Regions from separate parts of the Halobacillus amylolyticus genome, predicted to be linked through region 4. Evidence: riboswitches for the same ligand, from Rfam matches in the RefSeq annotation. Region 4 holds a riboswitch; each other region holds the start of a gene.

Region 1 (7,754 bases), 910 kb from region 4:
TTATTTGCTGAATTAGGGACGGCTCGTTTTGAACAAAATCATAAAACGCTTCATCGATTAGAAGAGAGACTTCTCTCTTTTCAAGCTCATTCAACAATTCGACTAACTTACTTTGTTTGTAGGCAACGCCTGTAGGGTTATTTGGATTGCAGACCATCACAAGGTCTACACCAGTAAGCTTAGATTTGAGCCGTTCTAAAGGCAGTTGCCACCCTTCCGACTCGGTTAGAAAAATAGACTCTACTATACAACCATTCATCTCAGCAATCATTCGATATTCAACAAAAGTCGGTTCAACAATCAATAGACGCTTGCCGGCAAACTCCTGCCCTAATAATGTAAGCAGCTCCGACGCACCATTCCCTACCAGAATTTGTTTTTCCGAAATCCCCTCTTGTAAAGCGATCGTATGACGGAGATCTTCAACATGGGGATCTGGATAAATCGTGATCAGCTCGAAAAGATCTCCCCACTTCTCCCCCAGCCAAGGCGGAGGCCCTAATGGATTCACATTCACACTAAAATCATAGGTCACCTCTGGCAGCTGTAAGGGGTCGGTTAAATATTGCGGGTTAGCCCCATGTGACGGCCACTTCAATGACTGCACCTCCTATCCATAACAATAAAATAATATAAACTGTAGCTCTTACCATAAAGTGATGGGCCGCTTTAATATGCTCAGCGCCGATCTCCTTATAGGGAACCCCAATCGTAGGACGCGTGGATACTTCGCCGAAATACCGATTTTCACCACCTAACTGAATCCCCATTAAAATAGCAAAAGCTGCTTCACCCCAGCCACTATTAGGACTCGGATGACGCTTTGAATGATGGAATAATAAAGCAATCGCTTCTCTTTTCGTTTGAAAAGGAGTTTTCTCTAGTAATAAAAGTAACATCGATGTCAGCCGGGCCGGAATCCAATTCAGCACATCGTCCAATCGAGCCGAAGCCCAGCCAAAATGGTAGAATCGCTCATGTCGGTACCCGACCATCGAGTCACACGTATTCACGGCACGATAAAGCATAGCCAGAGGCGCACCGCCTAAAAAAGCGAAGAAAAGGGGTGCTGTAATGCCGTCACTTGTATTTTCAGCAACTGTTTCAATCGCACCTCTCGCCACCTCAGGTTCATCTAAATTGTCGGTATCCCTCCCAACAATCATGGATAAATGATGGCGTGCTTGAGTATAGTCAGACTGTATTAACGGTGTATATACGTCCATCGACGCTTCCTTCAACCCCCTTAATGCGATCGTCGTCCAAATAAAAAAGCACTCCACGGCCACACCGAGCAAGATGTGAACGTGATAGCTAATTGCAGTAACAGACCATGTAATCACGAAAACAAAACTGCAGACCATGAGAACCATAGTCACCCCTTTGAAGCGGCGAAATCTCCCTTTATTCAATCTGTTTTCAAGAAAATGAATCACGCTTCCCATCATGCGGACGGGATGTGGGAGCCAACGCGGATCCCCAAGCCATAAATCTAGTAAAAGCGCTGCAGTTAAGGCAATGAGATGCTCGATCATCAGGGCTTCATTCTTTCCAAATAGCGTTTAATGGCTTCCTTCGTAGCTTCATAAACCATCTGCCCAACCTTGCTCCCGAGAAAGGTAATCGGCCCCGCATATTCTAGCTGTATCCCTGTTTGAGTACTCGCAATCATAATACTGTCTGTAGACGTTCCTGTAGCTGCAGTATTTGTCAGTGGATCTTTAATTTCACATCTCGAAAAAGCTTGCGTCTTCGCTTCCGTCGCCGTTACAATTCCTTGAATAAATGCTTGCTCAGAGAGGTGACCATCAACGAAAATCCATGTATTAACCGTCCCAGGCTGATGCTCCGCTACTCGTTTAGTCCCGTGAACAACATCTACTGCATTACCTAACCCAGCTGTAACTAAAATCAAGATAGAGACACCGTCTCCCTGGAAAAATCGTTCCGAATAATCCGGTAGGTGGGCTGCTGTCATCATCGCTAAGGTGTCATGCTCAGCCAGCCCCCACTGCTGACATTTTTCTATCATGAATGGGGAAGGGGAATCACAATTAAAGCTTTTATCAACATGATAGTTAACAAAGTTCCGATACCAGCCAAATCCCCCTCCCATCACAGCTGATGAAAAGGTTTTAAGCAGCTGGGGGTTCTTACTAAAACCTTCTCCTCTGTGGCTTCCACAAGCTCAGGTTTGATAGCAGTCCTTGTTTTGTCTAAAAAATAATCCGGCAGCAAGTTCATCTGAGGGCTTGATAACGTAGGATTAGCATGAACATCGATAGAAGAATGATAGACTCGTTCAAGTAAGGGCTTTTGCATCACTTCTTCCGGCTTGCCTATCTGAGTGATCTGCCCTTGGTCGATCAGTAACAGTCGATCACAATACAGGCTAGCTATATTTAAGTCGTGAAAAATCGACACCACCGTTAAATGATTTGTCAGCGATAACTGTTTCAGTTCATCAAGGAGCTGTTTTTGATAACTAAAATCAAGGTAATTCGTTGGCTCATCAAGCAGCAAAATATCCGGTTCCTGAACAAGGGCTTGGGCCAGATATACACGCTGCCTTTCTCCTCCACTCAAGTGGTCGAGAGGGAGAGAATACATATCTGTCAGCCCCGTTTGCTCTAATACCTGTTCAGCCACTTCTTTATCCCGCTCGGTCGGCTGCTTAAAAAAGCCCGATTGGTATGCATAACGTCCCATCATCACGGTTTCATAGACATTGTAGGAAAAAAAGCTCTGCTGAACCTGGGGCAATGTCGCAACCTTGCGAGCAAGTTGTTTACGAGGGTAATGTTCAAGGGGCTTCCGATCAATAACCACCTCCCCTTCCCATAGAGGAAGAATCCCACTCATCAACTTAAATAAGGTTGTTTTTCCACTTCCGTTAGGACCAACCACACCAAAGAACTCACCACGATTGACTTGAAAATCGACATGATCAACAATGGGCTTAGTTTCATATCCACCCGTCATATTGGTTACTTCAATCATACACTCGCCCCTTTTTTCCTCTGCTGGTAAAGAATAAAAGCAAAAATCGGTGCTCCTATGAGCGATGTGATCACCCCAATAGGTAACTCAGCAGGGGCAATAACCGTTCGTGATACGAGGTCCGCCAATATTAAGAAGGTCGCTCCATTAATTAAAGACAGTGGAATAAGGTGACGGTGGTCTGTACCAAAAATCCTTCGGCAAATATGAGGAACGACTAGACCGACGAAGCCGATTGTCCCTGACACAGCAACTGCCGCCCCAGTTAAGATCGAAGCAGCTAATAAGATCAGCGCTTTTCTTTTCTCGGTAGGAACACCAAGTTGCTTTGCCCGTTCCTCGCCTAACGACATCGCATTTAATTCCTGTCCTTGAGTTAAAAGAAGCAGCACACCAACAATAAAAAATGGGAGCAGCAGCCCCACGTGATTCCATCCCGCATCGCTACACTTCCAAGGAGCCAGCCGACAATTTGGCGAAGCTCCTCTCCTGTAAGCGCAATCATGAGAGAAATAACCGATCCGAGAAAAGACCCCATCACGATCCCTGTCAGTATGAGAGTTTCAATCGAAAGTGTACGATCAAGCATACGTGCAAACCCAATAACGAAAAGCAGCGTTAGAACTGCAGTACAAATGCTGACAATGGGAAGTGTGAAAGAAGAGAAAACCGGGAGGGAAAATCCTACAAACAAAACCAATACTGCTCCGACAGACGCACCTGAAGACACACCTAATGTATAAGGATCAGCTAACGGATTTTGCAGCAAGCCCTGAAAAGACGCTCCAGCTATTGCAAGTGACGCACCCACTAACCCTGCTAATACGACGCGCGGCAAGCGGACATCCACAATAATACTGATATTTATCGGATCAACATTGGACTGATAAGGACTTATCGTTTCTGCTATCGCTCCGATAATGACAGGAAGCGGAATAGGTACACTGCCAACAGCTACTCCTGCCAGCCATGCACCCACTAAAATCATTAAGCTCCCTATATAAGCTACTGGTTTATTCATCACCGAACGTTTCCGGATAAACAGCTTCAGCCAACCGCTCTACCCCTTCAATCAAGCGCGGACCCGCACGTGTAACAAGATCAGAGTGAACATCATAGACCTGTTTCTTTTCGATTGCGGGTACTTCTTCCCAACCTTCTCTAGAAAGCACTTTTTCTACAGGTTTCTCTGTGTAATAGCCATAGGTCGTAATGATGACATCTGGCTGTAAGTTAATAATAGCCTCTTCATTCATTTTCACCCATCCTTCTTGGCCAGCAGCAGCATTCTCGGCGTTGATCGCTTGGAGCATTTGATTCATGAATGTACCCGTTCCAGTTGTATAAATTTCCGGAGCCGGAGACACTTCTACAAATACACTTTTAGGATCTTTGATGTCAGATGCTTTTTCTTTAATTCCTTTAAGTTTCTCTTTCATCCCTGTTACGATGCTCTCGGCTTTTTCCTGCTCATCTACCAATTTACCAACTGATTGAATCGTTTCATAAACGCCTTTAAAATCGGAAGCATTCTTAACCACATAAACTGGAATCCCAGCATTTCTGATTTGATCAATCGCTGCCTGGAAATTATGAGCACTTGAACCGTGTGCAAGCACGAGATCAGGCTTTAATGATAGAACTTTCTCCGTATTAATTTGCATCCCGCCAACCTTATCAATCTCATTCACCTGCTCAGGGTAATTATCATTGTCAGAGACCCCTACAACCTCTTCCCCTGCACCAAGGGCAAACACAATCTCTGTATTACTTGGAATAAGAGATACAATTCTTTCAGGGTCTTCCTCTAGGACAACCTCGTTCCCTGTAGAATCCTCCACAGTCAGAGGATAAGTCGATGCCTGTCCTTGCGCTTCTTCTGAATTAGTACCTTTCTCATTCTGGTTTTCCTCTGGTTGACTCGATCCCTCATTGCTTGCACAGCCTACTAGCAATCCAATCGTCATTAGAAGCATAAATATGTAATTCGATAGTCGTTTCAAGTTCCTCTCTCCCCTGTAATAAAAAGTTTTTGAGCACAAAAAAACACATCTCGCATTGAAGATGTGTACACAAAGGATTTTGCATGCTGCTTAAGTACATGCAGGCAGCCTCCTTTTTTACTATACACCTCCTATCCGCGTAGGTTATTGGTGAGAAAAACAGGTAGGTCTCCTGACTTATGGTCATGGCTTCCTGCTCCTTCCCATGTTTATCACACAGTGGAATCGTGCAGGTTGCTCTCAAATACAGTGGCGGGACCGCGTTGGATTTGAACCAACTTCCCTATTAAGTGATGAATCACATCACGCCTGTTTCTTCGCCTATTCAACTATCTATTATTCTACTAAAGATTATGAAAAAATGCTTGGTTTTTAGACTTTTTTGTCAAATATTTTCCTTATGGCATGTGACAACATGGTTCACTACATTATATAAATATTCATTGTTCAGTATTAATAGCTATAATATTTATTTGTCCAGTGAGTCAGAGATAAACTGCTCATGAAGCATAACTTTTGAATAATGCTAACCATATATAATCCTAGATTAGATTTAACAGCCTTATGATGAATAGATCATTGAAAACTTGACCAAGATTAATAGTATGATTCAGTTTTTCATAGAATAAAAGTTTTCACTTTTAATAGTCGGGAGGAGTTATCTATGAACATGAGAACGCGTTTCATAACGGTGGTTCTTTCTTTTGTACTAATCGTTATATCTGCACTGACGATTGCCCAGCCAGTTGAAGCCGCACAAACAGGCGAAGTTGACACCCAGTCATCCTTAAATGTACGGCAAGCGCCTAGTTTGAATGCTAAGGTCATCGGAAGTCTCTTACCGGGGCAACGAGTGGAATATATTGAACTTGGAAATGGGTGGGGGCAAATCACTTACCAAGGAGAACTAGGGTTTGTGAGCACAGCCTTTCTATCAGAAGTTGCTTGGGATCGCATTGAGGAAGAAAAACAAGTAGAAGAGAAAGATGTGAAAAAAACAGACGAATTCAGGGAGATAAACCCTAATCAAACCGAAACTCAGGACGTCGAACGCATTGTTCTAGACCCTGGTCATGGAGGCAAAGATCCCGGTGCCATCGGGAACTCTCTTCAGGAAAAAGACGTCGTTCTGAACATTGCTAAGCGCGTTGAGTCTAAACTACTTGAAAAAGGTTATGATATTTTAATGACGCGGACAGATGATACCTTTGTTACCCTTGAAAATCGTGCAAAACAAGCCAATACCTGGGGGGCTGATCTTTTTATTAGTATTCATGCCAACGGGTACCATGACTCCAGTGCTAAAGGTATTGAAACCTTTTATAGTGCAGGGGGTTCAAAAGCAAGAAACCTTGCAGACTTAGTCCAGGAACACGTTATCTCTAAAACTAGCAACCTGAGCCGCGGGGTGTTTAAAGCAGATTACTTTGTTTTGCGTCATACTAATATGCCAGCGATTCTTGCAGAAACTGGGTTTGTCTCGAATAAAGAGGATGCCGAGTTGTTAAAAAGCGAAGATTATCGCGAGCAAATAGCGAAGGGCATTGTCAAGGGCATAGAGGAGTATTAGTCTTTGAAGATATATAGGGGCATGGCTGTTTCCGGCCCTCTAAAATATCTAAGCAGATTGCTATATGATTATCATAGAAGCCTTGATTAAAATGGTGATGGAAATCTTCCTACTGACTTCCATCACCATTTTATTTTCTGAAATAAAACATCCTTCTTCATTACTTTTGATACGGTGTCTTATTCATGTCACAATCATTTTCAAATGGGTACATACCTTATAACCACTACTAATATTTTACACACTAAGGTCAATAGACAATTGCTATATTTAGAGGTTTTTTCATAAAATCCGACACCTGCTAATAAAGTGTAAAGTGTGCCGAAAGAATAATAATATGGGAGGGCTTAGATGGGATATTACATTACTGTTGAACATAATGTGAATATTTATATAGAGGACTACGGCCCAGAAGACGGCCAGCCAATCTTATTCATACACGGATGGCCCCTCAACCATCGAGTATTTGAGTATCAGTACGACCAACTTCCAAAAGCAGGTTATCGCTGCATAGGTGTTGATTTACGCGGATTCGGCAAATCGGATAATCCTTGGACTGGATATTCTTATGATCGTCTAGCAGATGATATTCGTTCGGTTATTGACACATTAAAGCTTGAACATGTCACCCTTACCGGGCACTCTATGGGCGGAGCTATTGCCATTCGATATATGGCTCGTCATGCGGGGCATAAGATTTTTAAACTTGCCCTTATCGCAGCAGCAGCACCCATCTTTACCCAACGTCAAGGTTACCCTTATGGACTAACCACTATTACAAAGGAAAGAGTAAATGAATTAATTAAGGCTACCTATACTGATCGCCCCGAAATGCTGCATAACTTTGGGAAAATGTTTTTCTATCAAAATATAACAGAAAGCTTCAAAGAATGGTTTCAGGGATTAGGACTCACGGCATCTGGAAATGCAACAGCGAAGACTGCGGTTTCCCTCCGTGATGAAGAGTTATGGCAAGATATGTCCAAGATTCATGTACCTACTGGCATTTTCCATGGTGTACATGATGAGATTTGCCCCTTCACACTTGCCGAAGCGCTGCAAGCAGGGATCAAGGGGTCAGAACTCGTTCCTTTTATGTATAGTGGTCATGGATTATTCTATTGTGAGATGGAAAAATTTAATCATGAACTGGCCGGCTTTATTGGGTAACTTTCAAAGAT
Region 2 (7,754 bases), 1.1 Mb from region 4:
GTGGAGCAAGTAAGCATGGAGCGTATCGTCAAATTCCATGTCAGATCCAGAAACGAAATTGGCGATGAAACGATGAAGACATTAATTATCGAAGTCATGGGGAAACATTCCAACATTTTACTTGTCGATACAGATCAAGGGCACATTATCGACAGTATTAAACACCTGCCCCCTTCGCAAAACCGTTATCGGACCGTCATGCCTGGACAGCCATATAAGCTGCCGCCTGAACAAGGAAAAACCAATCCCATAGAGCTTGAGGCCGATCAATTGGTGAAAAAGCTTGACTTCAATGCAGGGAAAATGGATAAACAAATCCTTCACACGGTCATGGGATTTTCGCCTGTTCTTACAAAGGAAATTGTTCACCGTGCCCATTTAGGAGGAACGGAAGCGCTTAAGGATGTCTATTCTTCCATAAGAGCGCAAATCATTGATCACACTTACCAGCCGATCATTTATAAAGGTGAGCGCGAACAGTTCTACGTCCTTCCACTTACCTATCTGCAGCAGGAAGGGAAAACATTTTCCACGGTAAGTGACATGCTCGACCGCTATTATTCCGGTAAAGCCGAACGTGACCGTGTCAAACAACGTGCTGGCGACCTTCATAAATTTTTGAAAAGTGAACGGGAAAAAAATAAACGCAAAATCAAAAAGCATGAGTCAACACTTAAGAAATCAGAATCAGCTGACGATTACCAACGAACTGGTGAGCTGCTCACAGCACATATGCACATGGTAAAGCAGGGCGATGAAACAGTCACAGTCGTTGATTATTATGACCCTAATCAAGGCGAGCGAACCATTGAACTCAACCCGAATAAAACACCAAGCGAGAACGCCCAAAGCTATTTTCAAACCTATCAAAAGCTTAAAAAATCGAAGCAGGTTGTGCAAAAAGAAATCGTGAAAGCAGAAGACGAAATTGACTACTTTGACCGTCTTATTCAGCAAGTGGAGTCAGCAAGAGAAGAAGACATTGAAGAGATTAGAGAAGAATTAAGAGAACAAGGCTACATGAAGAAAAAGCGCTCGGCTAAGAAACAGAAAAATAAACCAGCAAAACCTAAACCAGAACACTATACAGCAAGCAATGGAACATCCATTTACGTCGGCAGAAACAATAAGCAAAATGAATATTTAACCAATCGTCTGGCAAATAAAAAAGATACATGGCTGCACGCCAAAGACATTCCTGGCTCCCATGTCGTTATTCAGGATGAAGCACCGACAGAAGATGTATTGTTTGAAGCGGCTCAGCTGGCAGCCTATTTTAGCAAGTTCAGCCAATCTTCCTCTGTCCCGGTGGATTATACGCTCATCAGGCATGTGAAAAAACCTTCTGGTGCAAAACCCGGGTATGTTACCTACGACAATCAGCAAACATTATATGTAACTCCTGACATTGATATCATTCGGGAAATGAAAAAGTAATTATTAAGCCGTTTTAAAAAAGAAGTGGCTTCAGCTTGTAGAGAAACTCTTGTTTTTCTACAAGTTTTTTTATTCTTCGCTCGTGGGCGAACGCCGAACCTTATGTTTATTAAGATGAACCGAACCGCCACTAGTAGCTAGATAGGTGTAGCTTCGGAATAAAGTTTAATCAAAAATATTCCACAAAAACTCATTTTGGGGCAAATAAAGCTTAAAAACCTTGTCCAACCATAACTTTCCAGTCGCTTTCTTGTTTTTAAATTAGAAATGTAAGTTCATTTAAGTTGCCACCTGAAACCCAACGGTTGCCTCGTTCTGAAAGGTGCTTTATTCAGCCTCGAATTATTAGGTTTTAGGGTTTTCTTTCATTTCAATCAATAAAACGACTGGTTTTTGAAATAATAAAAGTGAAGGGAGTGAAAATCATGGCTCAAGGAAACAAAAAGCTCTCAAATAAAAACGCACAGCAACATGCAAGGAAAGAAGAGAAACAACCAAGAAAACGCCAGCCATAAAGAAATGATCTAGAACCAAATGCAAAAAAATGATGGGAAGTTCCTCAGGCTGTCGAGAAAGTCTCGACAGCCTGTAAGTTTTTTATTCACTTTATAATATTGGTTGTGGTTATGTGACTAAGATTCTCATAACCACAACCAATTTACAATTTGGCCAATGGAATCACGTCTTTGGGGATCCCATATTAATAGAGGCGGTCATTGATCGCTTTAACCATCATTCACATTTAGTTGTTTTTACTGGAGAAAGTGTTAGATACAAAAAGTCCTTATTACATCGATAAAATTGAGGTGGCAAGTGGCATGCATTTATGAATGCCATTTCCTACACATTTTAGTCCAGTTAATTTCTTGGTTCTTCTTATAATTACATATGCATTAATTGATGGCATTCCTTCTAGTGTAACGGAGATTTTCGAGCTCTTAAGTACAGCTTTCTTTATAGCATTATTTATGTTTATTGTGTGCTACACATCTCTCAAGAAATCATTCAAGAAAAACAGAGATTTATTAGATGATTGATCAGATGAGCAATCTATTTTGAAAGATTGCGCTCATCTCGCTTCCGATACTAAGCCTAAATAGCCCTGTTTAAGATTGTTCAACAAGCGCGCCCTTCGTATTAATGGAAGACTTTCTATCAAGATATATCACCGAAATGTTTCAGCCTCCGTTTCTGTTAGCCACTTATCTATTGCTTTAACAAGAAAGTAATACTCATAACCAATTTTTATGTAAGGAATTTTACTTTTTGTAACATTACCATCTTTCTTTGGCAATATTTTTTCTAATTGCTTGCCACTTACACCTAAATATTCCTTTAATTCTAAATGACCCATTAATTGTTCCTCTGATTTTGTATTCACGTTAACTTGTTCAAGTCCTTTTTGAAAGCTAGCACTATTATTTATTGCACTAGAAACCATCCAAGCTCCAGCAAAAATACATACTCCTAAAATTATAAGAGATAAACTAATTGTTATTTGTCTCATAATATCCCCCTCTAAATTACTTAAGTGGACCATTACAAATGCCAATTATTTCAAAGCATCCCCAAGAACTCAATGCTTTTCCACAAAAAATAGGCTTATCTTTACTACAGATAAGCGCCCTTTTACTGAAGGATTGATATACAGCATTAATCTTATTTTTTAATATTACTTATCCCAATTCTACTGTTACTTTTCCTGTAACTGAACAGTAAATGGCTTTAACTTATAGGACTTAGCAACCTTCTCAAAGGTTTGTTGTATATCCTTTTTTGTTGCCTTTCCTTTATTTTCAGCTTCCGAAATTATAACAATATAGTTTATCCCATTTTCGTAGTCTTGACTCATGATTAAACCAGTCGAGCTATAGCCTTTAGATTCCAATTTTTCAGCAACCTCTTCTACAAATTCAGATTGTTTCCTAAGATCAAATTGAGTTTTATCTACACTTTCAACTTCTGTAGAGTCATCTGCATTAACTTGTTTCTGCGGTGTCTCATTTTTATTCATAAAGAAGAATATGACTACAAGAATCGAACTAACTGCCAGAACTCCAAGAAGGACTTTTTTCATTCTAAAACCTCATTTTATTCGGATAGTTAGTATATAGTATGTCCAAGAGTTGTTATTGAGAAGTAAAAGAGAGCATGGTAGTAAAAAATGAAGAGGTTTGCTTTTACTTGGTAGAAATGTGTTATTTAATCAGTCTGCATGGCTACAAGCTGGGGCTTAAACCAACACAGGCTTCATGACACCCCATCTGACACTGTACATGACACGGTATGGATCCTCGAAAACTCCCGTCCTGAAGCGGTTCAACGGATGGAAATATAGGCGGAAGCAAAGCTGAAAAAACGTTTATAAAAAAGAATTGAAAAAAATACAGAAACAGAAATCCAACATCGGCACCAAATAAAGTCACATTTTCAGACCAGAAGCGACACCAACCTGCTCCCTCATTTCGATTATAAAAGTAGACCAACTGAAATGAGGATGAATGGAAGATGAATATAGAAGCTGTTCGCAACCTTCAATCGTTTCCAAATACGAAAGAACTGAACCTCCGCGTTCGAGGGTTCTTATTCCACCACAAACAAGAACTTTCAGAAGGAACCCTTGCCGTCTTACGTTATATTTGGCGGCATTCCGTAAAATATCCAGGTGTTTCCTTCGCAAAACTAGAAACCATCCAGAAGAAAACGAACAAAAGCCGGAGCACCGTAATCCGGGCGATCAATTGCTTAGTAAACAAACAGCTACCCACACGCGTACCCACCATCCGGCCAAACGGGAAACGAGGAGTCAACATCCTTGTATTTCGTGCAGATGGGGATGAACGATTACCAGAAACAGAAATCAAACAAGAGTCCGCTCCCGTCTCCCAAGCCTCTTCTCACCAAGGCGATGCCCCTAAGGAGAATCTCTTACCTGAAACGGAAACGGAGCAAAGCAAGACTCATATAGAAAAAAGCGCACCTGTGTTCGACACGGACTATTTACCTTCTTACATACCTGAAACCTTTATTGAAGTCGCTCGTCCATTTTTATCACCGAAGGAGATTTTATCAGCCTGGCAAAGTGTACAACGTGCCTATAATAAAGCGAACCTGAATCAACCGATTGAATATTACATCGAGAGGATTAATAAGACATTCAAACAATCCGTTTTTGCAAAGCATCATGGATTAATCAGGAAAACATTTCTTGGCTATTTTTACGGAAGCCTAAAAGAAACCTTCATTCAAATCGTTCGGGAAGAGGTCATGGCCGACCCATCGAACGTTTATTATGACTGGTTAAATGAAGAAGCTTGATTTTTTAATTCTATTTGTTGAAATCTATTTTATTAAGCTAAATTCTTTAGTTTGTACATTAGTTCAAATCCTGTTTTTTTTCGAACTACCTTCACAATGATATGACAAGTCCTCAGACATCCACACTTGACATCTAAAATATTCCATTAAAATAACTGATGGACTCTTGTTAATTTTTAAAATACTTGATATATTTAAGAAGACAATTGTATAGGTGTAGAAATAGGTGCAGCTCAGTGAATTCATTTAGCTGCTTAAAAGGGAAGTTCGGTTAGAACCCGACGCTGTCCCGCAACTGTATTTGGGAGCAATTCGAATAAACCACTGTTTTCATGGAGTATGGAAATGGGAAGGTTCGAGGAGCGATGATCATAAGCCAGGAGACCTGCCTGTTTTTAGCGAACACTAAAACCTACGCGGACAGGAGGTGTTAAGGGCGAGAATAGCAGGAATGCTACATGGTTTGTTTCATTACCATGTTTTATTTTAATATACGCAGCTTAACAACTTCTTTTGGAAGTTGTTTTTTTAATGGTTAAAAAATCTAGTGACCATCATGCTTGAGGAGGTACCCTTTGTTTGGTTCAGTCGAGTATTATTCCCAATTATTTAAAGCTTATATTATGAACAATTTAGCTACAGATCAAAGCTGTCCATTGCGAACAAAGTATTCACAGTGGAGAGCTGAGGTTATGAACCAGGAATATAAACCCGAGAAAAAAGAAGTGTACTTACAAAATCTCGAAAAGGCTTATGAGAAAATATATGAAGAGGTATTTAGAACCCCTAAAAAGGAAGATGGGGACTTATAAAGGGATAAAGGATTCATCTCTTTTGTAAGCGGTTTCCTAGCGTTGACAATATTAGGAGGGTCATTGATGGCAGAACAAACTGTGTATAAACCCGGTCTAGACGGAGTCATTGCTGCAGAAACGGGCATTTCTTATTTGGATGTAGAAGCTGAAGAAATTGTGATCAGAGGGTATGAATTAATCGAGTTGGCGGAGGAAAAGAAATACCTGGATTTGGTCCATCTTTTGTTACATTGTTCATTACCTAATGATAGCGAACGAGCATCACTTCAGCAAGAACTAAAGCAGGAATATCGTCTTCCTCCCAAATTCTTTAGGCTGTTTGAGCAGCTTCCGGAAAAAACGCACCCCATGGATGCATTACGTACGGGGATTTCAGCGCTTTCAGGATATGATGAGAGGTTAAACGAGCGCAATGAAGAAGAAAACTTAAAGAAAGCGATTCTTCTTTTGGCAAAAATCCCAAATATCGTTGCAAACAGTTACCATATTCTTCATGGCCAAAAGCCAGTAAAGCCTAAACAAGACTTACCTTATAGTGATAACTTTTTATATATGATTACTGGAAAAGAACCGAATGCACGTGAAGCAGCTATTTTCGATCAGTCATTGATGGTCTATAGTGAACATGAAATGCCGAACTCCACCTTTGCTGCACGAGTCATCGCCTCCACGAATGCTGATATTTGCGGGGCTCTAACTGGGGCCGTGGCATCTTTAAAAGGAAACTTACATGGCGGTGCCAATGAGGCGGTCATGTATATGCTGCTTGAAGGAGAAACGATCGAAGGTTTCCGTTACCTGCTCTATAAGAAGCTGAAAAACAAAGAAAAAGTGATGGGGTTCGGTCACCGAGTTTATATGAAGAAAATGGATCCAAGGGCTGCATTGATGAAGGAAGCCTTACGCGAACTTGCTGAGGACAAAGGGCGTATGGATTTATTCGAAATGTGTGAAGCAGGAGAAACCCTTATACGTGAAGAAAAAGGTTTATATCCAAATTTGGATTATTACGCAGCACCTGTTTATTATTTGCTTGATATTCCAATCGAACTGTACACACCGATCTTCTACGCATCCCGTACATTAGGTTTGTGTGCTCACATTTTTGAACAACATTCCAATAATAAATTGTTTAGACCTCGCGTACATTACACAGGACCACGTGGGCTTCACCCTTAAAAAAGCGATAGTTGACTTTTCTTTCTCTCCGATCGGCTGCGACCGGGCGGAGAGGCACTGTACATATTTTTAAAGAGAGGTGGAGAATGTTATGACAGAAGTGAAAATGAACACAGCTCAATCAACAGATCAAGTAGTGGAACAAATTGCCGATTATGCGGTCAATGGAACGATTTCGAGTGAGGAAGCGCTCAAGACAGCGCGTTATGTATTAATGGATACCTTAGGGTGTGGTTTACTGGCGCTTCGTTACCCAGAATGCACCAAACACCTTGGCCCGATTGTACCTGGGACGGTCGTTCCTAACGGCGTTCAAGTGCCAGGAACACAGTATAAACTAGACCCTGTCCATGCCGCGTTCAACATTGGATGTATGATCCGCTGGCTCGATTACAACGATACGTGGCTTGCAGCCGAATGGGGGCATCCTTCTGACAACCTTGGGGGCATTTTAGCTGTGGCCGATTACTTAAGCCGCGAGCGTGTCGCTGAAGCCAAGGTACCTCTTACGATGGACTCTGTGTTGGAGTACATCGTAAAAGCGCACGAAATACAGGGCGTTCTGGCATTAGATAATAGTCTGAACCGTCAAGGCTTAGATCATGTTTTGTATGTAAAAGTGGCAACAACCGCTGTCGTTACGGCGATGTTAGGCGGAAGCAAAGAAGACGTCGCCAATGCCGTTTCCCAAGCGTGGGTGGATAACTCCAGCCTTCGAACATATCGTCACGCACCAAATACGGGTTCAAGAAAATCTTGGGCTGCTGGGGATGCGACAAGCCGCGGAGTTCGACTGGCCCTTATGACGATGAAGGGGGAAATGGGATACAAAACCCCATTATCTGCACCAGGCTGGGGTTTCCAGGATGTACTTTTTGACGGGAAAGAATTGACGATTGCCCGCCCATTTGACTCCTATGTAATGGAAAATATCTTATTTAAGATTTCTTATCCAGCCGAGTTCCATGCGCAAACGGCAGCCGAAGCAGCGATTCAACTTCATGA
Region 3 (7,754 bases), 1.8 Mb from region 4:
GACACTTTATCTTCCAGTTTTTCAGGAAGGCGGATTATTTGCCTTGGGCGATTTGCATGCAGCAATGGGTGACGGTGAGGTATGTGTGTCAGGTGTAGAGATTCCGGCAAAAGTGACGGTTACGCTGGATGTGATTAAGGGGCACTCGATTGACTATCCTTTTATTGAAAATGAAGCGGGGGCAGCCTCGCTTGTTTCAAGAGAAAGCTTGGATGAAGCATCAGACCTTGCTGTGGAAAAAATGATTGATGTACTTCAGCCGCAAACAGATTTATCGTTAGCGGAGTTTACGATGTTAATGAGTGCAGCAGGTGAGGTGCAGGTGAGTCAAATTGTCGATCCATTGAAAACAGCTCGCTTTTTTGTACCGAGAAGAGTATTAGATGGATATGGTATTAAGCTGTTTAAGTAAAGTTTTGGTTGTATAATTTACATTACCTTCCACCTCAGGTCATCCAGAAAATGGATGACCTGAGGTGGAATTTTTATGGGTTTATCCTATAATCATAGGTTCTTTCGGGTAGTGGTAATTATCTTTTCTGACTTTTCCTCGTAAGATAAATAGGAAGGAGAAGATTCCGATTCGGCCAATGAACATAAGAGCAATGATGATCAGTTTGCCTGCGGTTTGAAGTTCTGAAGTGATCCCCATAGATAGCCCGGTTGTTCCGAATGCCGAGGTTGCTTCAAAAATTATCTCTACTAAAGTGAACTGTGGTTCGAAGTAATTTAACATCACAATCGCCAGACCACAAATAACTGTAGCCGTATTAATAACGATAAACGAGCGAAAAATGTCCTGTGGGTCAATTTCTCTTCTAAAGATTCGAACATTACTTTTTCCACGAGCATATGCAATCACACTTAACAAAGTAATCGCAAAGGTTGTTGTGCGAATCCCTCCTCCGACACTGCTTGGAGAAGCCCCGATAAACATAAGCACACAGATTACTAGCAGCGTAGGTGTAGTAAATTCACTAACATCCATAGTAGCAAGGCCACCATTTCTAGTCGTCACTGATTGAAAAAGAGAAAAGAACAAAGACTCCTGCCATGTCTTTTCCGCGAAAAAGTGGGTACGGTCAAACAAATAAATAAGGATAGCCCCTGCTACAACTAATGCTGCAAAGGTTACAGAAGTCAATTTCGTAAATAACGAGAATTGAACACTGTTGTCATGGCGGCGAGTAAGGTAATCTTTCATTTCGATTAATACAGGAAACCCAATAGCACCAAGTGTTAACAAGAGCATATTTATGAATTGAACAAAATAATCATTCTCAAACATAACAAGTGATGAACCGGTTATATCAAAACCGGCATTGGTTGTGGCGCTCACTGATGCGAACAACCCTTGAACAAAGGCCTCTCCTGTAGTTGGAAAATAGTTCGTAAAATAAATGCCCAGTAGGAGAGCACCGATTAGTTCAATGACAACGATAATGATTAGGATTTGTCTTATAAGTTTTACTAGTCCAGAAAAAGTGGTGCGATTTTGATCTGTTTTTATAAGCTGCCGGCTTTTAAGACCAATTTTCTTGCCAAGTAATAACCATATAAAAGTACCTAATGTCATTACACCAATTCCGCCGAATTGAAGAATGAACATGAGTACAAAGTACCCAGCCGTGTTGAACGTTTCCGCTGTTGATACGACAGATAACCCAGTCACACTCACAGCACTGACACCCGTGAATAAACTATCAATAAAGCTTAAGTGGACTCCCTCTCTATGTAAAAACGGGAGGCTTATAAGCAGTGTTGATAGGAAAACAGCTGAAACATAGAATAGAACAATGATTTGAAAAGGTGATAGACGATCAATAAAATGACGTTTAAAAATGGGGCTGTTACGCGACATCGATATTACTCCTCACTAAAACAAAACCTATGTAGTGGATTCTATATATAAAATGACGAAATGACAATAGGGGAAAAATGACTTTTCATTCCCTGGCTGGTTGAATGGAACACTCATTATTAAAGAGCTGGGTATTTAGCGCTGTCTCTGGTTTTGTAAAACAAAAACACCGTTTCCTTTTGTAGGTAGACGGTGTTCTCGTTGATCATTAAGTGATAAGACACTTCTCTATTGATAAATTTGACATGTGGCCACATCGTCTGGAAGCACTTAACTGCTCAGAGGTTATAGGCTTGTCACGGCCACTGAATGTGGGCAAGCCTATCTTAGGACACTCCCCCAACCGGGATAAGAAGTTCGGGGTGCATAGGGCATGCCGGTTTCAACCGAACGTGCACTTCCGAACTTAAGTGTCTCCCCACTTCCTGGGCATTTTACTCTTTTGTTCTATGAGCCGAAGTTAACGATCATATCATGGGTTTTTTGAACTTCCTGCTCAGGCATTTCAATCAAATACATTCCTGAGCTTGTAATGGCATTACCTGACATTTGATAGGTGGAAACGTTTTTACGTGCACTGCTATAATTCATTGCCAGGCGGCGCATATCGCTAAACTCCATGTTTGTTTTCATATTAGTACCTAACACACCCATGACTTCATCAATCTGACTGAGCATATTCAGGCTAGCCCCTTTTTCAATGATACCTTGAATGACCTGTCGCTGCCGCTCATTACGACCCAAGTCTCCCTCGGGATCCTCTTTACGCATCCGTACATAAGAGAGGGCTTGTTCGCCCGAAAGTTGTAGTTGACCTTTCGGGAACTGAAAACCGTCTTGAGTAAACGCCATATCATTATTTACTGTGACACCATCCACGGCATTTACGAGTTGTGCCAATCCCTCCATGTTCATGGTTACATAATAATCGATATTGATATCGAGAAAGTTCTCGACCGTTTTAACCGCCATGTCACTTCCGCCGTATGCATAGGCATGATTAATTCGAGTAATGCGCCCATCCCCGGCAATTTCTACTTTTGTATCCCTGGGGATGCTTACGAGCTGCATTTGATCGTTATTAGGATCAAGCGTCATGACAATCATTGTGTCAGACCGACCTTGGTCGTTCTCGCGTTCATCTACACCGAGCAATAAGATGTTGATTGGTTCATTACTGTCTAATTTCTTATCTGTTACAGCTGTGTCTATGGAGGGTACATTTTCGTGCAATTTATGATTGACGGTATTTTTGACGTTATTGAAGATCGTGAATGCATAGACCCCTCCGCCTATGAGCAGGAATGCGATGACGAGCAGCGCAATTTTCCACCACCGGCCCTTCTTCCTCTCCTTTTTCTTCGTTTCTTTACGTCCCATAATTCACCTCGATTATGTAAAATACATGAACTATTTATCTATTATACTGTTAATGGTGATTATTGTAAAAGTCATTATCAGAAACTTATAAATAATTGAAAAGAGTATAATTTAATGTTCATAGGCGATATGAAGGTGGAATATGCTACTATGAACTATAGTCTTTTAATAAGTTGGTTGAGGAAAGAAGAAATAGGTGGTATGGAATGAGAGAAATGATTCAGTTGTTGGCAGAGATTGTAAATATGTTTCACGATTTATTTTTAAACCTCTCCGAATCCTTAGGCTGGAATCTTTCTGATAAAGAGCTTCACTTTTGGATTATTGGGTTACTTGGCATCATAGGGCTAATTTTTGTAGATATAGTATTTCATGCACTTGCTAAATGGAGCGTAACGGCAATATCGTTTTTCTTTACACTTTCCATGGTGCTTGTATTCGTTCTCGCTGTTGAGATTCAGCAAAAAATAACAGGGAGAGGTGCCATGGAATTTAATGATGCAGCTGTAAGTGTGTTAGGATTTCTAGCTTTTTGCACGGTTTACTTCATTGTCAAAATGATAGTGAAATGGGTTCGCTGACTAAAAATTACACATACAAACAACCATATTCTTCCACCTCAGGTCATCCAATATCTGGATGACCTGAGGTGGAAGAATATGGAGTGATGTTTGACTTTAGGGTTGTTCTCGTAGATAGTTATAGTAGGGGAGTAATCCTCGATAATTTAACAGGCTTTATGGTGGCTTCGTTTCGAAGCTGAAAAGGGAAGATTGGTGTAATTCCAACGCGGTCCCGCCACTGTGAAGAGGAAGCTTTTCAATTTCCACTGTTTCGCTATTAATGAAATGGGAAGGAGGAGGAGCTGTTGATTCTGAGCCAGGAGACCTGCCATAAAGAAGAACATGTTTTTCCTACGGGAGATAGGAGGGTGTTACGTGATGAGATTTCAGTTTTTCTAGCTGTGCCATTTTTTGAATTCTCATAGATCAGTAAACATCTTCTTTAGTGAAGGTGTATTTTTTTGTGTAGAGAGGGAGAGGAACATGGCTAATGCTATACCAGTACAAGCTTCAAAAATGATGCAGACCCGGCTAGTGCTTCCGCCAGACACTAATCATTTGGATACCATTTTTGGCGGGAAGGTACTTGCTTATATTGATGAAATTGCTGCTTTGACAGCAATGAAACACTCGAACTGTGTTGTTGTAACAGCGTCGATAGATTCGGTAGATTTTCTATCATCTGCGAAGGTTGGGAATGCTTTGACACTTGAAGCGTGTGTTACATATACAGGGAGTTCTTCAATGGAAGTGTATGTAAAAGTGTTTGCTGACGACTTGCTTCAAGGGGAAAAAGTAATGACGACAGAATCGTTTCTTACAATGGTAGCTGTCGATTCAAATGGGAGGCCGACTCCGGTTCCCCAAGTTATACCTGAAACAGAAGAAGAGGTGAGACTGTACGAAACAGCTCCAGCGAGAAAAGAACACCGTAAAAACCGCTCCACCTTGAGGTAATTACAGAAAATTCCACCCCAGGTCATCCAAATTATGGATGACCTGGGGTGGAAGGATTTAGAAAAGAAGGAAACACCACGCTTCCTCTTAGTTGTTGTTATTTGGGGTTTCACAGCTTTCGTCTGTGCAAGCTGCATCCTTACCATCTGGAGTTAGGCTTTGGATGGAGGGTGTTTCTTTTTCTTCATCGATTACTTTTTGCAAGCTTTCCACAAAAATCTCTTTAGGCTGAGCGCCTGAGATCGCATACTTGCGGTTGATGACGAAGAAAGGTACACCTTGGACTCCGATCTCCACTCCTTCAGCTTCCTCCGCACGCACAACCTCACCATATTGTTCGCTCGCTAGTACCTCTTTTGCCTCATCGCCATTTAAACCAACTTCTTGAGCAAGTTCAAGCAATGTTTCGTGGTCTCCTGCATCCTTTGATTCAGTGAGGACAGCACGAAAGAACCGTTCTGCTGCTTCTTTCCCCAGTCCTTTCGTCTCGGCAAATTTCGCCAAACGATGAGCGTCAAAGGTATTGGTAGGAACTGTTGTATCAAGGTTATAAGTCAGTCCAACGCTGGCTGCTTGCTGTTCCATATTTCTATTCATTTCTTGTGCTTCTTCTATACTTTTGCCATACTTTGCAGCAAGCTTCTCGACGTTTGAGATTCCTGTGTTTTTCTGTGCCTGCGGATCAAGTTCAAAGCTCTTATAGACGACTTCTGTTTGATCACCGTCTGTTACTTGGTTAAGTGCCTCTTCAAGTCGACGCTTTCCGATATAGCAAAAAGGGCAGACAAAATCTGACCAAACTTCTATTTTCATATTTATCACCTCATTGTTATTCTCTCACATTTATTATTTTACGGGCCTAGTCTTTGAAATGCCATTAATCTGATTGTACCTTGCTCAAAGGAAAGGTATCGAAGCGAGTTAAACATTATCAGATTAGGGGAAGAATTCCACCTCAGGTCATCCATTTTCTGGATGACCTGAGGTGGAATGGTTCTAGTGGTCAGACGTCTTATGTTGTGTATTTTGATGCAATTTGTAATTTTTACATGAAAAGGATAGATATGATCAGATTATCTTTTTTATACTTGGGGAAGATTGATAGATTTATACAACACTATTTTAGGAGGAATTGAATGAGATTCAAAAAGACGGTCGTCACAGGGTTAGCAGCTGTATTGGCGTTAAGTCCATTTTCAAGCGGGCTCCCTCAAAGTCATGCGGCCGAAGTGCCAAGTGATTTATTTTTCTCGGAATACATAGAGGGCAGCAGTTATAACAAAGCAATTGAACTTTACAATGGCACAGATGGTGAGGTGAATTTGTCTGGCTATACGATTGAGATGTATGCGAATGGCTCATTAGAACCAACGGGTACTTTCGATCTATCCGGGACACTTGCCAGTGGAGAAGTTTTTGTTGCGGCTAACAGTCGTGCGAATGAAGAGATTTTAGCGAGTGCGGATGCGACCAATAATTCAGCGATTAATTTTAATGGAAACGATCCTATTGTATTGAAAAAAGATGGGGCAGTCGTAGATTCTATTGGCCAAATTGGCAGTGAGGAATCATTTGCTGGTGACGTTACGCTCGTTCGCAAAGAGTCTGTGACCGCTGGCGATACGAACACGGAAGACACGTTCGATACGACAAAAGAATGGGATAGCTATGCTAAAGATACAACTGAGTATCTGGGAAGCTACCAAATGACGGACGTACCTCCGGTTGAACTGCAATCGATTGCAGAGGCCCGGGCAAGTGAACCTGGATCAACCGTTAAAGTTCAAGGTGTGGCGACAGCAGCTTTTAACACAGGAGGGCAGACCAACCTGTACATTCAGGATGAAACAGGCGGCATCATCGTACGGGCCCCTGGGCTGTCTGCTGAAGTGGGAGATGTGGTGAGCGCAACAGGAGAGTTCTCCGCTTATTACGGCATGCAGCAGATTTTGGCCTCTACAGCCAATGTTGATGTTGTGACACCAGATGCAGGTGTGCCTACTCCTGAAAAAGTGACGTCCCAGCAATTTTCCCAAGATAACGGAGAAGCGATTGAAGGAGAATTTGTTCAAGTCGGAGAGGTTGAAGTCCTTTCCAAAAATAGTTACGGAGATTTTACCGTTCAGGATGAATCTGGAACGTTTACCATTACACCAAACGATGAGAATGCTTTAGAAGTTGGAAAAACGTATGAGCAAATCTCTGGTGTCGTTAACTATAGCTTTAATGAATATAAGCTTGTTCCGCGGAACGATCGTGATATCGTTGAAGAGGTTTTCGCTGTTCAAGCGAATCCCACCTCAGGTTCCCTTGTGATAGGTGAAAAAGTGGAGCTTTATACTGCGCAGCCAAATGGGACGATCCACTATACGACAGATGGGTCTGAACCCAATGGAAGCAGCGAAGAGTACACAGAACCGATCGCAATCGAGCAGGATACAACGCTTAAAGCAGTGGTCGTTAAGGAAAGCGGTGAAGTAAGCCCAGTAGCTAGCTTCGATTATACTGTGTTGAAACCTTTTGATGATGTTGATATTCATGACATTCAAGGGGCGAGCCATACATCTCCATATGAAGGAAATGTTGTGGAAGATGTGGAAGGTGTCGTCACAAAACTTGATGGCACGAACGGCTTTTACATGCAGAGCTTACAGCCGGATGACAATGTAGCTACATCTGAAGGGATTTATGTGTACGATCGGTCAGGGACAGTAAAAGTGGGCGACCATGTTGAAGTAGCCGGTGAAGTGACAGAGTGGCGTGAAGAAGGTTACTACGATGCAGAGGATTTATTGACAACACAAATTAGTGCATCAGAAGTGAACGTTCTAGCGGATGGAATCGAACTTCCGGACCCGATTGTGTTGGGCGTTGACCGCCAGCAGCCAACGGAAGTGATTGAAAATGATGGGATGGAGTCTTTCGATGCCAAAGAGGATGGCTTGGACTTTTACGAAAGTCTTGAAGGGATGTTGATTGGGATTGAAGATGCC
Region 4 (7,754 bases):
GGAAATTTTGCAAAAAGTAAATATTGATCGTGATTATACTAGTCTTTCTGAATCGGAAAAGATTGAGCTGCTTGAGGGTGTGTTAAAAGATCCCCGTCCTATCACTCTACTAAATGAAGACTACAGTGAAGAAACGCAGGAAATGTTGAAGGTCTTCCAATTGATTCGTGAGGCTCATAAGGAATTCGGCAAACGTTCGATTGAAGTCTATTTAATCAGCATGACTGAATCTACAAGTGATCTTCTGGAAGTATTAGTGCTTGCCAAAGAGGCGGGGATTTACCGTCTGCATGCCGATGGACGAGTAGAGAGCCATTTGAACATCGCGCCATTGCTTGAAACTGTAGATGATTTGGTGGCAGGACCAGAGATCTTAAAAACATTGTTTGAAATGGATGTCTACAATAAACACTTGGGCGACATGAATAACCATCAAGAAATTATGCTAGGCTACTCTGACGGGAGTAAAGACGGCGGTACTCTAACAGCCAACTGGAGACTTTATAAGGCCCAGCAAGAAATCCATGATATGGCCAAAGATTATAATATTGGTTTGAAATTCTTCCATGGACGCGGCGGCTCGCTTGGACGCGGCGGTGGTCCGTTAAATCGAAGCATTCTATCACAGCCTGCTGAAACATTAGGTGACGGCGTGAAAATTACTGAACAAGGTGAAGTGCTGTCATCACGCTACCTGCTGACAGATATTGCCTACCGTAGTCTTGAACAGGGTGTTTCCACCTTGGTTGAAGGAGCGGCCCATGTATCCAAAGAGTCGGAACAAGCACACAACCGTGAGGAAATGTGGGAACAAGCCATGGAAGAGATCGCGAACGTCTCTCTAGAAAAATACCAATCGCTTGTCTTTGGAGATAAAGACTTCCTAACGTATTTCAATGAAGCGACTCCGCTTCAAGAAATTAGTGAATTGAATATTGGTTCGCGTCCTATGAAACGGAAGGACAGCATGAAGTTTGAAAACTTAAGAGCGATCCCATGGGTATTCGCCTGGACCCAAAATCGCCAGCTAATTCCAGCGTGGTATGCTTCTGGTACAGGATTGGTAAACTATGCCTCCCAAAGTGATGATCACTTAAAGCAATTGCAGCAAATGTATGAGAACTGGCCTTTCTTCCGCTCCACCATTTACAATCTGCAAATGGCTTTAACCAAAGCAGATATTCACACAGCCAAAGAATATACGGCTCTAGTGAATGATCAAGTTCTTGGTGAACGTATCTTTCAAACTATCGTTGAAGAATACAATACGACGAAACAGGTTCTCTTACAAATCACAGGTGATCACGAACTTCTCGACCAGCAGCCTACGATTCAGGAATCGGTCAAGCTGCGTAACCCATACGTTGATCCATTGAACTTCTTACAAGTAGAACTTATCAAGGATCTTCGTCAAAAAGGAAATGAAAATGAAGATACACTCACAGAAGTATTACTCACGATCAGTGGTATTGCGGCAGGTTTGCGTAATACGGGTTGATCTTGATAGGGAGCTGTCGGTCTAAGGCCGACAGCTTTTTTGATTAGGGAAGCATACCTTCTGTTTTGGTCAAAATCTTAACTATTTCGGTTAGATTCCTGAGAAATTTTGTCAAAATCCTACCTATTTTGGGTAGAATCATCGAATATTTGGGTAGAAACCAAATGAATTTGAGTAGAATAATTCTTCTGGTGTTACAATGCCCGGACGTAACCACTGAAAATAATGAACATTTTTCTTAGCTTAACTTCTTTTACGTTTAAATTAAAAAAGCTTATCCAGTTTAGGAATAAGCTCTTTAGGTGTGTTGAAAAGTCCGTTCATTTTGTTCAAATGTTATTCAGCAGATAATTCACTTTTTGTTACCCATTTATGGTTGGTTACTTTCTCACCACCAGCAGTTGGGGTATAGGTGATCATATATACTATTGTTTGTTGGGCAGATTCAATTTCGGCAGTGGCCCCGTCCATGCCTTCCATATGTGATGCATCCAACGTAACCTCTGTTCCGGGTTTTAGCTTTTCTTCACCGGCGTCTTCAATTTCTTCATGAATGACCCATTTATGATTTTCAACTCGCTCACCGCCAGTAGTAGGTGTGTAAGAAACAGCATAGGCGATAGTATCGTAGGCGCCGGTTATAGTTGCTTCAGCACCCTCCATTCCTTTCATGTGACCTTTTTCGATCATTACTTGACTTCCAACTTCATAGGTTGGATTCTCTGCTGCTTCCAAATCATCAGGGACTGCACCTGAACTGGAGTGGTCCATTTCCATATGTTCATCAGAACTGGATTCCATGTTTGTGTTTTCTTCATTTTCCGTCTGGCTCTGCTCTTCACTATCACTGGCACATGCGGCTAGCAGCAATGCAGAGGTGAGTAGAATAATTCCCATCATTATTTTTTTACGCTTCATGTTCATCCTCCTTTAAAATTACTTAGATTAGGGACCTTATCAGCAATGGCAAAGCATTTCCTTGTACAATACCCCTGTATAGTATATAGGTAAACTGTTTTTTATTATTCGTATCATTTTACTGGCTAAGCACAAGTTGGATTTTTTATATACATTAAGAAATGGATATTATATTTTATATTGTGTGAAAATATTGACAGTTCTTTCCCTCCATGCTAGTATGCCTTTAACCAATTAAATTGAAACTCTTATTCAGAGAGGCGGAGGGACTGGCCCGATGATGCCCGGCAACCTGTCAGCGTTTAGTCGTTGATAATGTGCTAATTCCAGCAAAGCAAATGCTTTGGGAAATAAGAGGGGTACGCATGTGTAAGCCTCTCTAAATATGGAGAGGCTTTTTCTTTTTTAATACACATACATGCATAGAAAACTAGATATGTTGATTACTCAGGTGTTGTCTAGGTGAAAAATCTATTCAACTTAAAAGGGAAGCTCGGTGAAAATCCGACACGGTCCCGCCACTGTAAATGGGAGCTACCTGCAAGAAATGTCACTACCTTTTTGTTAGAAAAGGATGGGAAGGCGCAGGGGAGTGAAGATCATGAGTCAGGAGACCTGCCTGAGGCAATGCACTAAACCTACGAGGTATAGGGGGGTGTTATGAGCGTAACGTGTTCAGGCTGTTTTCACGGTTTGAATTTGGCAATGCTGCATGACTATCTCTCTTTATAAAGGGAGATTTTTTTATTTAGCTGGAAAAAACTTAAATGGAGGAATGAGAATGACAAAGGTATTAAGTTCAACGATTGGTTATCCAAGAATAGGCGAAAAGAGAGAGTGGAAAAAAGCACTGGAACAATTTTGGAATGGAAACATAACTGAAAGTGAATTTTTGTCAGAAATGGAGACGCTAAGGACAAACGATTTGCAAAAGCAACAGGACATTGGGAGCGATCTCATTCCTATTGGTGATTTTAGTCTATATGATCATGTGCTTGATACGGCAGTTATGTTTGGTTTTATACCCAACCGTTTTAAGCACAAGGGCGGGGAAGTGCCAATAGACTTGTATTTTGATATCGCCCGAGGGAATCATGAAGCAGTGGCATCTGAAATGACCAAATGGTTCAACACAAATTATCACTACATTGTACCTGAGATTGACTCGGATGCTCAACCAACACTTACGGAGAATCGACTGTTACCTTACTTTTTGGAAGCCAAAGAAAAACTAGGTATCATAGGAAAGCCAGTTATACTGGGACCTGTTTCATTTTTAAAATTAGCGAAAGGTTATGAGCAGAAAGATTTTAAAAAGCTACTGAAAAGACTTGTTCCTCTCTACATACAAGTTCTTTATGAGCTGGAAAGAGCTGGTGCTGAGTGGGTGCAGGTGGACGAACCTATTCTGACAACACCGATGACCAAGGATGATTTACATCTATTCAGGGAAGTATATGACTCTATGCAAAACGGTGTTTCAAGTGTAAAGATTCTTCTCCAAACGTATTTTGAATCCGTTGATCATTACCAGGAGGTCGTTTCCCTTCCAGTTGCTGGGATAGGCCTTGATTTTGTCCATGATCAGGGAGCTAATCTAGAATCACTGAAAAAGCATGGCTTTCCTAAGGATAAGTATCTCGCAGCCGGGGTAATTAACGGCCGCAACATATGGAGTGAAGATTTAGACACAAAATACGCACAACTTGAAAACATACTTTCAAAAGTTGAAAAAGATCGGCTCATCGTACAGCCTTCTTGCAGTTTGTTACACGTTCCAGTAACTGTAACCACCGAAGAGGATTTAGACCCTGTCATAAAAAATGCACTATCATTTGCTGATCAAAAACTTGAAGAAGCGACAGTGTTAACAGAAGGTCTAAACCATGGTAGACATACGATTGAAAAACATATAGAAGAACGTACTCGGTGTATTGAATTACTTTGGAAGTCTTCGAGCAGAAATCTAGAAGATGTTCAAAAAGAAGTGGAGTTATGGAAAGATATTGAACCAAAACGTCCAACCCACTATTCCAGTCGCCAGAAAATACATCAAGATTATTTCGAGCTTCCATTATTGCCAACAACAACGATTGGCAGTCTCCCACAAACGAAAGAAATTCGTCAGGCACGGCTGAAATGGCGAAGAGGGGAGTGGTCTGATGAATATTATCAATCGTTTATTGAAGACAACATTTCCGAATGGATTAAACGCCAGGAGGAAATCGGGCTTGACGTCCTCATACATGGCGAGTTTGAACGTAACGATATGGTAGAATTCTTTGGTGAAAAACTGGATGGGTTTGCCTTTACCAGATACGGATGGGTTCAGTCATACGGCTCCCGCTGCGTCAAACCTCCCGTCATTTATGGAGATGTGTCTCTCACAGAACCGATGACAGTCAAAGAAATCACATACGCTCAATCTCTAACCAAAAAACCTGTGAAAGGTATGCTTACTGGTCCTATCACCATCTTAAATTGGTCGTTTGTCCGTGAAGATATCAGCAAATTTGAAGTTACTAAACAAATTGCCTTAGCCCTGCAAAAGGAAATTAGTTTTTTAGAAGAAAATAACATTAACATGATTCAAGTGGATGAACCGGCTTTACGAGAAGGCCTGCCGATAAAGGTTGAAAAACAAAAAGAATATTTGGAGGAAGCCGTTTACGCTTTTAAGCTTGCCACATCATCTGTTCAAGATGAGACTCAAATCCATACACATATGTGTTATTCCGAGTTCGGGGAAATTATGGACACCATTGACCAATTGGATGCTGACGTCATTTCTATAGAAGCCGCCAGAAGTCACGGAGAATTAATTTCTGATTTTGAGGAAAAGTCATATGAAAAAGGGATTGGTCTAGGAGTTTACGACATCCATAGTCCAAGGGTACCAGGAGTGGAAGAAATGGAGAGCAATATCCTGCGTGCATTAAAAGTACTTCACCCGAGACAATTTTGGGTTAACCCTGATTGTGGGTTGAAAACAAGAGGAATTAACGAAACAACGGATGCTCTTAGAAACATGGTTAAAGTAGCCCGGCAAATTCGAGAGAAAATTAATGATGAAGTATTAATTATTAAAAAGTAAGGATAACAACAGGAACTTGATACAAAACAAAGCCTGCTCCTTAACCAGGAAGCAGGCTTTGTTTATCTAGCTTATTCGGTCTCTTTTTCGATTGAATCATTAAGCCGCTTAAATTTATTTTTAATCACGGAAGTGTCAGCGAACAAGTCATGGATCCCCTGGTGGCGTTTCGTAAAGGCGACCACCAAGTAGGGTAAGCCGAAGAGCGCCATGCTGATGTATCTGCCAATACATTCACGAAAAATGACCTGCACGTTTGTGAGTGGTTTACTCGTCAACGATTCAACGGATAAGCCGAGGATCATCTTTCCGAGTGTCGCCCGAAAAAACTTTGTCATCAGGATAAAATAAAGGAAAAAGATGATGGATGTCATAATGTTCGAAGCACTGAACATGTTGATCCAGAGTTTAGCTTCCTCGAGATTGAATAAGTTGAGGAGCGGTCTTGTCACAATGGAATTCACTCCCCAAATGACAATCAGATCAATCAAATAGGCGACGAGACGGGTCCCGAATCCGGCATATAACACCCGTTGGATATCATTTTTTTGGCTTTTGAACATATTCATGACTGTCATGTCTGCTGTTTGTTGTTCGGTAGTCTCCATATTTTCCACCCCTCCTTTATTCGCTATACATATACATTAATGTTGGACCTTGGCGGTTACTGATCAGCTGTTCGATGAAGCGGATTTCACTGTTCGGCAGCAAACTTTTCGCCAGCGGCAGGCCGAAAAAGGACCCAATGCTATTATTCTTATATTCAATTACTTGTGGATCTCCGCCGATTTCTTCCTTCAAAGCACTCAATGCGTCATCCTTGAAGCCAATTTCGTCCACGAGGCCGTTCTCGACAGCTTGCTTCCCCGAATAAATGCGGCCATCTGCAAGGTCATAAACCTTGTCTTCCGGCATGTTGCGTCCTTCTGCAATGACATCGACAAACTCTTCATAGGATTCATCGACAAGAGATTGGATGATTTGGCGTTCTTCCTCTGACATTGGTTTCGTCGGGCTCATGATATCTTTGAACTCTCCGCTTTTAAATGTATTGAACTTCACACCAAAATTATTGGCTAATTCCTGGTAGTTGATACTTTGCATAATGACCCCGAGAGAACCTGTGAACGTTTCGTTTGAGGCGAAAATTCGATGTGCAGGTGCTGAGATGTAATAGCCTCCTGAAGCAGCCATTCCTCCCATGGAGACGTAAATTGTTTTGCCAGCGTCTTTGATTTCGAGCAATTGCTCGTGGATTTCGGCACTTTCATAGACGCCGCCACCTGGTGAATTCACGTAGAGGAGCACACCTTTGATGGTGTTATCTTCTTTAATGGTCTCAAGCCTTTCAATGAATTGCTCGTGTTGATAGCCCCCGCCCCCGAAAGGATTAGGGTTTGATCCCGGGTTGTTCATAATCGTACCTTCTAGGTTGATTTGAGCAATCCGCTTGGTAGCCGATCCTCTTTCGATGACTTTTTCTTCTAGCTTTTGGTTGCTTGGTAGCATCGATGCCGTGTTTTCAGAAAAACTTTTATTCATGAAAAAGCCGATACTTTGGAATGCAATCGCGATCAACAGTATGCTCGCGGCGATGATACTTGCAACAATACGTTTGTTCATATGTAATCCCCTTTCGATAATGGTGTACAATGACTAAATTGTACCTTATCAGGATATCTAGACCCGAACATTCTATTCATACGATTGGAATAGCGAAAGGTTTCGTTAAATATGAGTTAACATCACTTGGGCATAATGTTCGCCTTTCTTGAATAATGACCTTCTTCTGTTCAAAAAAAGAGTAGGCGAGTCCCCCCGTCTACTCTTTCCAAGTCTATTCTGCTTTTCATCTGGGTAATTGTATTTTAATTTGGTTGTCTTTCTTTTTTTAGTTGTTTTTTGTGTGCACGGTCATGGGCTTGATGACGATCATCTTCCACTTCATTGGACGATTGTTTACCTTGTGGAACTACCGTTGCAGATACCTCTTTCAATCCTGCTTGGTCCTTTTCATATACAAAGGATGCTCTTGTAGATATATCAGCGCCCGGGTTTGTGACAAAAGGAAGGACACGGTAGTCTGTTTTCCATTGTGTAGGGGTGACCTGGCAGCGAACATAACCGCGATAATCGTTAAAGAATTTGATGTGTTCATTCTGTGCTAGAATTCGGTCGGTATCAGCACGTTTATCAGCTCCATTTCCACCTGACGTAACGGAGGTTCCGACAAATTCAACTCCC

The links. Region 4 has a riboswitch for cobalamin ahead of metE (5-methyltetrahydropteroyltriglutamate--homocysteine S-methyltransferase). Riboswitches for the same ligand answer to the same signal wherever they lie in the genome.
Region 1: another riboswitch for cobalamin. It lies ahead of MUO15_RS14805 (ABC transporter substrate-binding protein); the one in region 4 lies ahead of metE (5-methyltetrahydropteroyltriglutamate--homocysteine S-methyltransferase).
Region 2: another riboswitch for cobalamin. It lies ahead of MUO15_RS04545 (hypothetical protein); the one in region 4 lies ahead of metE (5-methyltetrahydropteroyltriglutamate--homocysteine S-methyltransferase).
Region 3: another riboswitch for cobalamin. It lies ahead of MUO15_RS18885 (acyl-CoA thioesterase); the one in region 4 lies ahead of metE (5-methyltetrahydropteroyltriglutamate--homocysteine S-methyltransferase).

Annotation. Positions count from the first base shown of each region.
Region 1 is NZ_CP095075.1:2,865,231-2,872,984, reverse strand. It holds gene cobD (threonine-phosphate decarboxylase CobD) at 1-598, opposite strand, end outside; gene cbiB (adenosylcobinamide-phosphate synthase CbiB) at 573-1,532, opposite strand; gene MUO15_RS14820 (adenosylcobinamide amidohydrolase) at 1,535-2,116, opposite strand; gene MUO15_RS14815 (ABC transporter ATP-binding protein) at 2,116-3,000, opposite strand; partial or broken gene MUO15_RS14810 (FecCD family ABC transporter permease) at 2,997-4,021, opposite strand; gene MUO15_RS14805 (ABC transporter substrate-binding protein) at 4,014-5,003, opposite strand; cobalamin riboswitch at 5,149-5,331, opposite strand; gene MUO15_RS14800 (N-acetylmuramoyl-L-alanine amidase) at 5,668-6,573, shown strand; gene MUO15_RS14795 (alpha/beta fold hydrolase) at 6,925-7,743, shown strand.
Region 2 is NZ_CP095075.1:857,386-865,139, forward strand. It holds gene MUO15_RS04520 (Rqc2 family fibronectin-binding protein) at 1-1,437, shown strand, start outside; partial or broken gene MUO15_RS04525 (ATP-binding protein) at 2,063-2,236, shown strand; gene MUO15_RS04530 (hypothetical protein) at 2,603-2,944, opposite strand; gene MUO15_RS04535 (hypothetical protein) at 3,131-3,514, opposite strand; gene MUO15_RS04540 (helix-turn-helix domain-containing protein) at 3,946-4,755, shown strand; cobalamin riboswitch at 4,963-5,162, shown strand; gene MUO15_RS04545 (hypothetical protein) at 5,331-5,567, shown strand; gene mmgD (citrate synthase) at 5,634-6,749, shown strand; gene MUO15_RS04555 (bifunctional 2-methylcitrate dehydratase/aconitate hydratase) at 6,841-7,754, shown strand, end outside.
Region 3 is NZ_CP095075.1:3,749,988-3,757,741, forward strand. It holds gene MUO15_RS18865 (acetamidase/formamidase family protein) at 1-412, shown strand, start outside; gene MUO15_RS18870 (TrkH family potassium uptake protein) at 494-1,861, opposite strand; gene MUO15_RS18875 (LCP family glycopolymer transferase) at 2,309-3,241, opposite strand; gene MUO15_RS18880 (hypothetical protein) at 3,448-3,822, shown strand; cobalamin riboswitch at 3,965-4,151, shown strand; gene MUO15_RS18885 (acyl-CoA thioesterase) at 4,288-4,761, shown strand; gene MUO15_RS18890 (DsbA family oxidoreductase) at 4,849-5,574, opposite strand; gene MUO15_RS18895 (FN3 associated domain-containing protein) at 5,898-7,754, shown strand, end outside.
Region 4 is NZ_CP095075.1:1,952,861-1,960,614, reverse strand. It holds gene ppc (phosphoenolpyruvate carboxylase) at 1-1,498, shown strand, start outside; gene MUO15_RS10135 (YdhK family protein) at 1,835-2,416, opposite strand; SAM riboswitch class I at 2,662-2,773, shown strand; cobalamin riboswitch at 2,849-3,053, shown strand; gene metE (5-methyltetrahydropteroyltriglutamate--homocysteine S-methyltransferase) at 3,198-5,510, shown strand; gene MUO15_RS10125 (RDD family protein) at 5,582-6,118, opposite strand; gene sppA (signal peptide peptidase SppA) at 6,135-7,133, opposite strand; gene MUO15_RS10115 (alkaline phosphatase D family protein) at 7,379-7,754, opposite strand, start outside.